Regions from separate parts of the Nitratireductor sp. L15S-10 genome, predicted to be linked through region 3. Evidence: predicted binding sites of a transcription regulator. Region 3 holds the regulator's gene; each other region holds the start of a gene.
What was found. Region 3 encodes LexA, which represses DNA repair genes until DNA is damaged. Its sites were predicted from a motif close to TGTTCNNNNTGTGTTCNG; they were not measured.
Positions count from the first base shown of each region.

Region 1: a site for LexA is predicted at 2,029-2,046, ahead of P2W41_RS12140 (PKD domain-containing protein). Genes of this name have one in related genera too.
Region 2: a site for LexA is predicted at 2,703-2,720, ahead of parE (DNA topoisomerase IV subunit B). Genes of this name have one in related genera too.

Region 1 covers NZ_CP120674.1:2,532,807-2,537,072, reverse strand. Annotated here, with positions in the region: gene P2W41_RS12140 (PKD domain-containing protein) at 1-1,962, opposite strand, end outside; gene P2W41_RS12135 (sensor histidine kinase) at 2,345-3,814, shown strand; gene P2W41_RS12130 (response regulator transcription factor) at 3,826-4,266, shown strand, end outside.
Region 2 covers NZ_CP120674.1:1,868,817-1,873,082, forward strand. Annotated here, with positions in the region: gene P2W41_RS08930 (DUF2336 domain-containing protein) at 1-563, shown strand, start outside; gene parE (DNA topoisomerase IV subunit B) at 577-2,634, opposite strand; gene gcvP (aminomethyl-transferring glycine dehydrogenase) at 2,827-4,266, opposite strand, start outside.
Region 3 covers NZ_CP120674.1:2,076,014-2,080,279, reverse strand. Annotated here, with positions in the region: gene gyrA (DNA gyrase subunit A) at 1-1,200, opposite strand, end outside; gene P2W41_RS09960 (MarC family protein) at 1,432-2,064, shown strand; gene lexA (transcriptional repressor LexA) at 2,163-2,882, shown strand; gene P2W41_RS09950 (NAD(P)H-hydrate dehydratase) at 2,991-4,266, opposite strand, start outside.

The DNA.
Region 1 (4,266 bases), 460 kb from region 3:
GGTGAGGTCGAAGGTCAGAACTTCATTCGCAGCGCCGATAGCGAGCGTCGGGGCGGTGAAGGAAGGCGTGGCTGTCGAGCCACCGCTCAAAGTCACCGATTGACCGCTGGTCTGCGTCCAGGAGTAGGTAAGTGTTTGACCGCTGTCATTGGCTGATGAGCCGGTCCCGTCCAGCGAGACTGGCGCACCGGAGGCAACGGTCTGATCCGAGCCTGCGTCCGCCGTCGGCGGCGTGTTTGGCGGAGCTTCGACAGTGATGGAAACGGAATCTGTCGCCGTCTCCATGCCGTCATTCACCTCAAGTTCAAAGACGAGCACGGCGTCCGGCGCCCCGGGGGTGAGTGCCGGCGCGGTGAACGACGGGGTAGCGGTTGTCGCGTTCGTCAGCGTCACTGCCGGCCCGCTCGTCTGGCTCCATGCGTAAGTCAGGGTCTGGCCGCCATCATTGGCGGACGATGCCGAACCATTGAGCGAAACCCCATCCGCGGAGGTGACTGTCTGGTCAGGCCCGGCATTCGCGGTCGGTGGGGTGTTGGGAGGCGGTGTAACGGTAATGGTCACAGTATCCGATGCCGCTTCCATGCCATCATTGACCGTCAGCTGGAAGATCAGGATCGCATTCGCTGCACCTGGCGCAAGTGTTGGAGAGGTGAAGGACGGTGTCGCCGTCGAGGCCCCCGACAGGGCGACTGCAGGTCCGCTGGTCTGGTTCCATGCGTAGGTCAGGGTCTGGCCGCCATCATTTGCTGACGAGGCGGATCCGTTGAGCGAAACCGCACCCCCGGAGGTGACCGTCTGGTCAGACCCTGCATTCGCGGTTGGCGGGGTGTTGGGAGGCGGTGCAACGGTAACGGTCACGGTATCGGTGGCCGTTTGCGACCCATCATTGACGGTAAGCTGGAATACCAGCGTCGCATTCGACGCTCCCGGAGAGAGCGTCGGAGCGGTGAAAGACGGAGTGGCGGTGGATGCCCCTGACAGGGTCACAGCAGGACCGCTGACCCTGCTCCACGAATAGGACAATGTCTGCCCGCTATCATTGGTAGAAGATGCCGCGCCATTCAGTGCGACTGCCGCACCGGAGTTTACCGTCTGATTGGAGCCCGCATTGGCGGTAGGCGCTGTGTTGGTCGTGTCTCCGGAAATGGTGAAAGTGAAGGGGTCTTCATCTGCATCATTGTTTCGAAGCGTCATTGTGGCAACTCTCGAACCCGGTGCTCCCACCGGAGAGAAGCGAACGGTGAAGGTGCCCGAACCGCCAGGCGCGATCGATGATGGAGGAGGGGATGTGATGGTGAATTGCGAGGCATTTGCCCCGGAGAGGCTGGCGCTGGATACGGTCAAGGTGCCCGTGCCGACATTCCGGATGCCGAAAACCCGGTTGATCGGATAAGAGCTTGCGGAAATGGTTGAGCCAAAATGGGTCCAGTTTGCCGTGTCGGTGGACGTTGTGCCATCCGTAATCGGTTGTGCATTGCCGGTGATCTCGATCTCGGGCTTGGCTACGCAATCAGGATCGCTCGCCATGTCGATGAAGGTATAGCCGCGGGTTCCGCTGGCTGGACCGACCCGATCAGCTGCATTGACTGGGCTGCGCGCGTCAGACCAGACGGACCCGTCATCCCAGTTATCCCGCAGTCCCAGATAGACATTGCTGGTTCCTGTAATGAGAAATTGATCAAGGACCTCGACGATGTCGCGCTGCGTGGGCAACTGTCCAGTAGGCGCATTCCCATAGGCTGGAACGGTGGAGCGGGTATTACTGGAGGCCTCATCCCACACAATAAGCTGGAGGTATCTGCCAGGTGTGGCATCGGTATTGTAGGCCGTCCAGTCGACGACAATTTCTGTGGTCGTGGCATTGGCGTAGGGCCCTGCAATACATTTTCCATCCTGCCCGTTGAAAGAGAGCGACACTGACGGGTTGGTCCAATTGGCGTTGGCATGTTGGATGCCGGACATGAGTGCCGCGCCTGTCAGAGCGGCGGCCGCAACGCCGCGAGCCACTCTGGGGAGCGTGTCGCTACACGTTCCGAAAATCTTCCTGAACGCCCCTTTGAAAAACGGATCTCTCGACAACGGCATTTCCCCCACGCAACACCTGACCGCCCGAGACCTTGCTCACCCTGCTGGTGGGCCCTGATGAAGAACATCGATTTTCGGGCATGATCACATCAGATACGAAGAGTCCTGCCAGTGATTCCAGCTACCAATTCTGACCAATTCTGACCAATTCTTGCGGCGGGCGATTCCGTTAATAAAACCCCCACAAAAAACTTCCTTAAGGGCGGTGTTGTTCTGAAAGAATCTTGCGATAGCCGGCAAAATGGGCCAACACGTCTGCATGCTGGATTTGAAGACGCTATTGCTGCTCGAAGTCTGCACGACTGCCTTGCAGGCCTTTGCATGGCTTCTGGTATGGCGGTCCTGGCGTTATCTTTACGAACTGAAGCTTATCGCCGCTGGTTTCAGCGCCATTGCGTTGGGCTTGTTTCTCCTGATGCTGCGTGGGCCTGATCCCCATCCGCTGCATCTTTTCGTCGACAACATGACTATCAAGCTCGGATTGGTTTTACTGGCAGACGGTATGGCGAGGTTCCTCGGCCATCCGGGGTGTCTCAGGGTCGGGCTGGTCATTCTTGCGGTGCATACGGCGCTCTGGTGTCTCGCCATGGCGCTGGCTCCGCACGACCTGTCTTTGCGTATTCATGCCTCCACGGCATTTACCCTTGCCATGATGGGGATGATGATTCGGATCCTCTATGTCGATAGGGGACAGCCCGCATTCCTGCGCTGGATCACGATTGCGCTTCTGGCGGAGTATATCGGTGCCAGTTTGCTCCAGAGTGCGCTTGCATTCTGGTCCCCGCATCTGGTTGCCAGCGCGCCGATCGTGAGCAACATCAACAGCTGGTACTTCTTTCAGGGGCATCTGTTCATGGTGGGGCTGTTCATCTGCATGCTCTTCATGGTCGGGATGCGGCTGTCCATCGACCTGCGCGACAGGAACGCGGCGCTTGCGGAGGAAGTGACTGAACGGCGACGCCTGGAAAGTGAGCTCTCTGCCAGTCTTGATGAGGAAAAGGCCGCCCGTGAAGAACAGCGCCAGTTCATGCATATGGTGAGCCATGAGTTTCGCACGCCTCTGGCTGCCATACGCTACGCCACAGAGATGCTCGGCGTCATGATCCAGAAGCCACCGGACGCGGTTGCAAAGCGTTTGACTGGCATCGATGCGTCCGTTTCTCGCATGACCCAGCTCATTGACCGCTTTCTGTCTACCGAGCAGCAGGTGGGAAGCACGCTCAAAGTCGAGAAGCTCAACCCATTACAGCTGACACGGGAAATCCAGCAGTACTTTGGGCATATCGGTCAGAATCAAAGGCTGCAGATGAGACCACTCGTCGATGTCCCTGATTACTGGGGTGATGTGGAGATGTTGCGGACCGTCATCGTCAATCTGATTGACAATGCACTAAAATATTCACGGTCCGACAGGCCGGTTGAAGTGGCGTTTTCCAGACGGAACAATCTTCTTGTCGTGGAGGTGGCAGATCGCGGGATAGGCATACCGGATGGAGAGCTCAGCCATGTGGGGCGGCGGTTTTTCAGGGCCTCAAACACCCGAAGAACGGCCGGCAGCGGCCTGGGTCTTTACACGTGCAGAAAATTGATCGGATATCATCGGGGGGCGTTGGATCTGCGGCCGCGCCGTGGGGGAGGAACCATCGCGACCATACGCCTGCCGATCCCCGGTCTGGAACCTAATACACCTGAAAACGAAACTGCCGTGGGGGAGACAGAAAGGGCATGAACCGAATTCTTGTGGTCGAAGATGACGATTCGCTGCGCGGTGATCTGGTAGACTATTTATGCCTTCAGGGTTTCGACGCGACCGGTATCGGCACCGCGGGCGAGCTTGCGGACGCATTGCGAGGGGGCAGCTTGCCCGATCTTGTCATTCTCGACATTGCGCTTCCCGATGGCGACGGCTATTGCCTGGCAAAGGACATCCGCTCAAAGCTGAACTGCGGGATCATCATGCTGACGGCGCATGGGGATACCGAGAGCCGTGTGCGTGGCTTTGAAAGTGGCGCCGATATCTATCTGGTCAAGCATACGGCACTGCGGGAGATCGCGGCGGCGGTCCACAGCCTGTTGCGGCGGCTGCCGCAGGAGCGGACTTCCAGGGAGGCATCGCAAGAATGGGTTCTCGATGCGGTGGGCTGGGTCTTGCAGGCTCCGGACGGACAGGCAATCAAGTTA
Region 2 (4,266 bases), 210 kb from region 3:
CCTTGCGTGACGCTCCTTTCGTGCGAGCGCTGGTGGGCGCGGCGCGGGCGGAAAAGCTCACCCGGGATGCATGTATCCGTGCTTCGCTTACGCTGATCGAGACCATTGAGGCTGAAGAGCATGGGGCAATGGTCGAGCATCTTCGCATTCAGGGGGAGCTGACAACCAGCTTCATCGTCCGACTTGTTGCCCATGGGAAGATCGACTTTTTCGGTCATGTACTCGCAACGTTGACAGGGGAGTCTCTGGCACGGATCGGGGGGCTTCTGGTGAACGGACGGGATTTACCGTTGGCCGCGCTTTTTAAGAAAGCAGGTCTCGCAAAGCCTGTTCATGCACCGATCACTCGAGCCTTGGCCGTCTGGCGTGAGGTTGCGCTGGGCAAAAGGGTAGCGGGCGCCCAGGAAGTTTCCTGGCTGATGCTTGAGAGCATCGGTGCAACGCCGGGACAGGGCGGCCCTGCAGCAGATGCTGCAGAACTGGCCGGTCTCTTGCGGTCCATTCATCTCGATGCCCTGCGCGAAAATGCGCGCATTCAGGCGCAGGCGATAGCAGCCGCCTGAAGAATCGGGCGGATTAGATATCCAGCTCGTCGGCGAACTCTGCGTTTTCCTGAATAAAGCGGAAACGCGCTTCCGGTTTGGTGCCCATCAGGGAATCGATGGCGCTCTTTGTCGCTTCCTCGCCATCGAGAACCGACACGCGCAGCAATGTGCGTTTGGCCGGATCCATGGTCGTTTCCTTGAGTTGGCTCGCCATCATCTCGCCAAGACCCTTGAAGCGCCCGATCTCGACTTTGCCGCGTCCCGTGAATTCCGTTTCCAGAAGCTCGTCCTTATGCGCATCATCGCGCGCATACATGGTCTTGCCGCCCTGGCTGATGCGGTAGAGCGGGGGTACGGCCATGTAGAGATGCCCGTTCTCGATAAGCTGCGGCATCTCCTGGTAAAAGAAGGTGATCAGCAGAGAGGCGATATGCGCGCCGTCGACATCGGCGTCCGTCATGATGATCACGCGATCGTAGCGCAGATCGTCTTCTCGGTATTTCGACCTGGTGCCGCAGCCGAGCGCCTGAACGATGTCGGAGATTTGCTGGTTGGCGGCGAGCTTTCCCGTGCCCGCACTTGCCACGTTCAAAATCTTGCCGCGTAGTGGCAGAACGGCCTGACTGGCGCGGTTGCGAGCCTGCTTGGCGGAGCCGCCGGCCGAGTCGCCCTCAACGATGAAGATTTCAGCGCCCGCTGCAGCTCCCATGGTGCAGTCGGCGAGCTTTCCGGGAAGGCGCAGCTTGCGCACCGCGCTCTTGCGGCTGACCTCCCGCTCCTGACGGCGGCGAAGTCGCTCGTCAGCGCGCGCGACAACCCAGTCGAGAAGCTTCGAGGCTTCCTGCGGGTTTTCGGCCAACCAATGATCGAACGGATCGCGCACGGCGTTTTCAACGATGCGCATGGCGGCAGCCGTTGCGAGCTTGTCCTTGGTCTGGCCAACGAACTCCGGCTCGCGCACGAAGACGGAGAGCATGCCGGCGGCCGAGATCATCACGTCTTCGGAGGTGATGATGGAAGCGCGCTTGTTGCCGGTGAGCTCGGCATAGCCGCGAAGACCGCGCAGGAGCGCGTTGCGGAAGCCGGTTTCGTGGGTTCCGCCTTCGGGCGTGGGCACCGTGTTACAATAGGAATTGAGCATGGCGTCGCCGCCATACCAGGTGATGGCCCATTCGACTGCGCCATGTCCTGAGGTTTTCTCGCTACGGCCGGAAAAGACTTCCTTCGTGACCTGAAACTGCCCGTCAAGCGAGGCGATCAGATAGTCCTTCAGACCGCCGGGGAAGTGGAAGGTGGCCTTGTCCGGTGTCTGGTCCTTTTCACCGATCAGTTCGGGTGCACAGACCCAGCGGATCTCGACACCACCGAAAAGATACGCCTTGGACCGTGCCATGCGGTAGAGGCGCGCAGGTTCGAACCTGGCGCCCTTGCCGAAGATCTGCTCATCCGGCTTGAAGCGCACCTTCGTGCCGCGACGGTTGTGAACGTCGCCGAGCTTTTCGAGCCCGCCCTGCGGCAGGCCGCGCGAAAAGGTCTGACGGAAGAGCTGGCGATTGCGCGCCACTTCGACTTCGAGGAGTTCGGAGAGTGCATTCACGACAGAAACGCCGACGCCATGCAGACCGCCGGAGGTCTCGTAGACCTTGGAATCGAATTTTCCGCCAGCGTGCAGCGTGGTCATGATGACTTCGAGCGCCGATTTGTCCCTGAACTTCGGGTGCGGGTCGACCGGGATGCCGCGGCCGTTGTCAGTGACGGAGAGAAAGCCTTCCGCGTCAAGCTCCACTTCGATGAAGGTGGCATGACCGGCCACCGCCTCGTCCATCGAGTTGTCGATGACTTCGGCGAAGAGGTGATGCAACGCCTTGTCGTCGGTGCCGCCGATATACATGCCGGGACGTCGGCGAACAGGCTCAAGTCCTTCCAGAACCTCGATGTCTGCGGCGCTATAACCCTCGCTGGAGCTCACGGATGAGGCAGAAGGCGCGGGCCGCGATGCGGCCTTGCGCGCCGGTGCTGCCGGCTCCGGTGCTTTCGCACGTTCCACATTTGCGGGCATTCCGGCGAAGAGGTCGTTGTTGTCGTCCATGAAGCGTGTGGTGTCCTGTCCGCGAATCACATCGCAGTTTGCCATGGTTTACAAGGCAAAGCGAAGCCTGTTCCGGTTCCGTTCGGAGTGTGTAGACGACGCTTTAACAGAAAGCGCGGGGCCCAGCCAAGAGGTGTGGTAAAAATGAGCGATCATCTCCCCAGCGCGGGGAGATGATCTGTGGGGCAAGCGTCAGCTTGCCAGCGCTTCGATGGGCGGGCAGGCGCAGACCAGATTGCGGTCGCCACCGACATTGTCCACCCGTGATACTGGCGGCCAGTATTTGGAAGCAGAAGCGAGCGAACCTTCGGGGAAGGCGGCTTCACTGCGGCTGTAGGGATGTTCCCATACGTCTCCCATCAGCTCCATCGCCGTGTGCGGAGCGTTGACCAGCGGATTGTCGTCCCTGGGCCACTCGCCCTTTTCCACTTTCGCTGCTTCCTCGGCAATGGAGATCATCGCCTGGCAGAAGCGATCAACCTCGCTCTTCGGCTCCGATTCAGTCGGCTCCACCATCAGTGTTCCCGCAACGGGAAAGCTCATGGTGGGGGCGTGGAAGCCATAGTCGATGAGCCGCTTGGCGATGTCGTCGACGGTGATGCCGGCACGATCCTTGAAAACGCGCGTGTCGAGAATGCACTCATGCGCGACCCGGTCATTGCGGCCCTTATAGAGCACGGGGTAGTGCTCCTTCAGCCTGTGAGCGATGTAGTTGGCGTTGAGGATTGCCATTTCCGTCGCCCGTTTGAGTCCGTCTCCACCCATCATGCGGATATACATCCACGTGATCGGCAGGATCGACGCGCTGCCATAGGGCGCGGCCGCCACCGCCTGGCCGCTGCCCAGAGCCACATGGCCCGGCACGAACGGCTTCAGATGTGCCTTGACGCCGATGGGTCCGACACCCGGTCCTCCGCCGCCGTGGGGAATACAGAAGGTTTTGTGCAGGTTCAGATGGCAGACATCCGCGCCCAGATCGCCCGGACGGGCAAGGCCGACCATGGCGTTGAGGTTGGCGCCGTCGAAATAGACCTGGCCGCCATGCTCGTGGATGACCGCGCACATGTCGCGCACGCCCTCCTCGAACACGCCGTGGGTTGACGGGTAGGTGAGCATGAGAGCGGCAAGCCTGTCTGAATGTTCCGCCGCCTTCGCCTTCAGATCGTCCTGGTCGATATTGCCATCGTCGGTGCAGCGCACGACCACCACCCGCATACCCGCCATGGAGGCAGACGCAGGATTGGTGCCATGGGCGGAGGAGGGGATGAGGCAGATATCGCGATCGGCCTCGCCGCGCTCGGCATGATAGCGGCGGATCGCCAGAAGCCCGGCATATTCGCCCTGGCTGCCGGCATTGGGCTGAAGCGAGACCGCATCGAAGCCCGTGATTTCCGACAGCCAGCGGTCGAGATCATCGATCATCCGGCGATAGCCTGCCGTGTGCTCGGCCGGAGCAAACGGATGCAGGCCTGCCACTTCCGGCCAGCTCACGGGCATCATCTCGGCTGCAGCGTTGAGCTTCATGGTGCAGGAGCCGAGCGGGATCATGGCGCGGTCCAGTGCCAGATCCTTGTCGGCGAGCCGGCGCAGGAAGCGCATCATTTCCGTTTCCGAGCGGTGGGCATGGAAGTC
Region 3 (4,266 bases):
CACCTCGTCGATATTGGCGACAGCGATGGCAAGACCGACCAGCACATGCGCGCGGTCGCGCGCCTTGCGCAGCAGGTATTTGGTGCGGCGGCTGACGACGTCTTCACGGAAATGGACAAAGGCCTTCAAGAGATCGAGCAGGTTCATCTGCTCAGGCTTACCGCCATTCAGCGCAACCATGTTCGCACCGAATGAAGTTTGCAGCGGCGTGAACCGATAAAGCTGGTTCAGCACGACATCGGCAACTGCATCGCGCTTCAACTCGACCACGACCCGATAGCCCTGGCGGTCGCTCTCGTCACGGATATCGGAGATACCCTCGATGCGCTTGTCGCGCACCAGTTCAGCCATCTTCTCGATCATCGAGGCCTTGTTGACCTGATAGGGTATTTCCGAGATCACGATGGCTTCACGATCGTTGCGCGCCGGCTCGATGGCCACCTTGCCGCGCATCATGATGGAGCCGCGGCCGGTTTCATAGGCACTGCGGATTCCGGACCGTCCGAGGATAAGGCCCCCGGTGGGGAAATCCGGCCCCGGAATCAGCTCCTGCAGTTCAGGCAGACTGATCGCCGGATTGTCGATCATGGCCACGCAGCCATTGATGACTTCCGACAGATTGTGCGGCGGAATGTTGGTCGCCATGCCAACCGCGATGCCACCGGAACCATTGACCAGAAGGTTCGGATAACGGGCCGGAAGCACTTTGGGTTCACTGCCGGACCCGTCATAGGTGTCCTGGAAGTCGACCGTCTCCTTGTCGATATCCTCGAGAAGCTCGTGGGCGCCCTTTGTCAACCGGGACTCGGTATAGCGCATCGCCGCCGGCGGATCGCCATCGATGGAACCGAAATTGCCCTGACCGTCGATCAGTGGCAGGCGCATGGACCAATGCTGCGCCATGCGCACAAGCGCATCGTAGATCGCCGCATCTCCGTGAGGATGGTATTTACCCATCACATCGGCGACAGGACGTGCCGACTTCACATATTTGCGGTTCCAGTGATAGCCGCTTTCGTGCGAGGCGTAGAGAATGCGCCGGTGCACCGGTTTCAAACCGTCGCGCACATCCGGGAGTGCGCGGCTCACGATGACGCTCATCGCGTAATCGAGATAGGAGCGCTGCATCTCCTCGATGATGGAAATCGGCTCGATATCGTCGGGCTCGCCCGGTCCGGTCGGCGTTGTCTGGTCAGTCAAATCGGATCACACACAAAATAAGGAATCACTGACTTCTTATATATGAAACGCCATTGATTCTCCAATCGGAGCAGAGATTGGCGCAAAGGAAATCCAACGCAATTTCAGATGCATATGGCAGGTCTGTGAATGGAGGCACCGACAAATCGCCGCAGTCAGGCGCCTGGAGGTGGCAATCAGGGCTTTTCCGAACCCTCCTGGCTGGGCTAGACAGTCACAAGGGAGGACCCCATGTCAGGTTACGAGACCCTGTTCAACGCGTTCGTCACATTGCTCGTGACCGTGGACCCACCAGGTCTTGCGCCACTCTTTCTTGCGCTGACGGTCGGCATGAACCGTTCAGAGCGCAATCAGGTCGCCGTCCGCGCCGCAATCATCGGCTTCGCCGTTCTTGCGCTCTTCGGCGTGGCTGGCAGCGCCATACTTTCCGTTTTCGGCATCACACTTCCGGCGTTCCGCGTGGCCGGCGGTCTGCTTCTCTTCTTCATAGCGTTCGAGATGATTTTTGAACGCCGCCAGGAGCGCCACGAAAAAAGCGCCGAACGCGCCATCACCCGGGACATGATCCGAAATATTGCGGCATTTCCGCTGGCAATCCCCCTGATCGCCGGCCCCGGAGCGATTTCTGCCACCGTGCTTCTCTCCGGATCCTTCAGCGGCCTCACCGGAACCGCTACATTGCTGGCAATTCTTCTCACTACGATCGCCATTACCTACGCTGTGTTCACACTTGCAGAGCGCGTGGACCGCTTCCTCGGCGAGACAGGACGATCGATCCTGACAAGACTTCTGGGCGTGATACTTGCAGCTCTGGCCGTGCAGTTCGTCGCGGACGGCGCAAAGGCCCTGTTCCATGCGCCATAACGCAAGAAATCGAAAGAAAATGCCGGGAGTTGCGGAACACAACTGGAACATATAGAGTATGTTCTGGTTTTGTTTTTAACTGATTCTCGGTGGCTACCATGCTGACCCGCAAGCAGCACGAACTTCTCCTGTTCATTCATGAGCGCTTGAAGGAGACCGGAATTCCACCATCCTTCGACGAAATGAAGGAGGCGCTGGACCTTGCGTCCAAGTCGGGCATCCACCGGTTGATCACCGCCCTGGAGGAACGCGGCTTTATCCGCCGGCTTCCCAATCGGGCCCGTGCGCTCGAGGTGTTGCGCCTGCCCGATTCGATTGCGCCGGGCCTGAATGCCGGCGCACGCAGGTTTTCGCCGAGCGTCATTGAAGGCAGCCTCGGCAAAGCGCCACCATCCCAGCCCAAGCCGGCAGCCAGCAATGACGACTCGCTTGCCGGTGTCGTTTCGGTGCCGGTCATGGGGCGCATCGCTGCGGGTGTTCCGATCGATGCCATCCAGCACCAGACCCATTCCATCGCCGTCCCTCCGGACATGCTGAGCGGTGGCGACCACTATGCGCTGGAGGTCAAGGGCGATTCGATGATCGAGGCAGGCATCTTCGACGGCGACACCGTCATCATCCGCGAAACCCAGACTGCCAACCCCGGCGAGATCGTGGTTGCCCTTGTGGATCAGGAAGAAGCAACCCTGAAGCGCTTTCGGCGCAAGGGAGCGTCGATCGCCCTTGAGGCTGCCAATCCGGCATATGAAACACGGATATTCGGTCCTGACCGGGTGAAGGTTCAAGGGCGTCTGGTTGGCTTGATGCGCCGTTATTGACCTGCGGCGGAGAGGCATTTTTCCTCTCGCACATGGCTTCCTGAAACGTGAGTGTGGCCTGAAACTTGAATGTGGAAGGAAGCCCGGGGTGTTGCCGATGCCTGCAGGTCAGGACGGGTTTTCTCGAAACAGTTCCTGCAACACATTCGGCAGCGTTTCAGGCAGGTCTTCGGCGATCAGACCGCGCCCGAATGACCGACCGCATTCTGCGTGAATCCAGACGCCCGCGCATGCCGCTTCAAAAGCCGGCATCGCTTGAGCCATAAGGCTTGCGATTATTCCCGACAGTACATCGCCCGATCCGGCCGTTGCCAAGTGTGGCGTGGCGTTGACATTGATCGCCGCTCGCCCGTCGGGTGCCGCCACAATCGTATCAGGTCCCTTGAGCACAAGGGTCGCCCCGGATCGCACGGCCGCCTCCCGTGTTCGCTGCAGTTTCGAAGTTTCTGTTCCGTCGTGAAGATCGGGAAAAAGCCGGACGAATTCTCCCTCATGCGGGGTGAGAACAACCTTGCCGGCGGAAGCCCTGATCATGCCAAAAAACACATCCTGCATGCCGCCAAAGGCCGTGAGTGCGTCGGCATCGAAGACCAGTCCGCTTGCGTCATTCGCCTTGTCGAGAAGAGCGCGTGCGAAACTGCGCGTTCGTCCCCCTGTGCCGGCGCCTGGCCCGAGAACGGTCCCGGTGGGTCCCCGGTCGACAAAAAAGGCCCGCAACTCGCTTACGGTGTCGGCTTTGCGCAGCATGATCGACGTCAAATGCATCGCATGAACCGAAAGCGCGTTGGCGGGCGAAAGAACCGTTACGGCCCCTGCCCCTGTGCGCGCCGCTGCCCGCGCAGCAAGTCGCGCCGCCCCTGTCGAGGTGGCCCCGCCAGAAATCACGGCCACATGACCGCGCGAATATTTGTGAGCGCTGACGCGAAGTTTCGGCAAGGCTTCCCGCCACAAAGCAGGCTGGTTTTCCCAAAGTGCCTGACCAACAGTATCAAGCGCGCTGTCTGCAATGCCTATATCCGCAACAACGAGATCACCGCACATTTGCCGCCCCGGCACGAGCAGATGTCCGGGCTTTTTGCGAAAGAAGGTGACGGTCAGATCCGCCGACAAGGCCGCGCCAAGTGGCTTTCCTGTCAATCCGCAAACACCTGAGGGCAGATCGATGGCGACCACAGCAAGCCCGCTGCTGCTTACCTTTCCGATGATCCCGGCCTCCATTTCTTCCAGGGGACGCGTCAGACCTGCGCCGAACAACGCATCCACCACAAGCCACCCTCGACTGGCTTCGAAAGCCGCCAATGGCTCCGGTTTAACCGGACAATCCATAAGTGCGATCGCGGCATCGCTGCCCGAGGCCGGTTCGGCGTTGGCAAAAACGCGAACG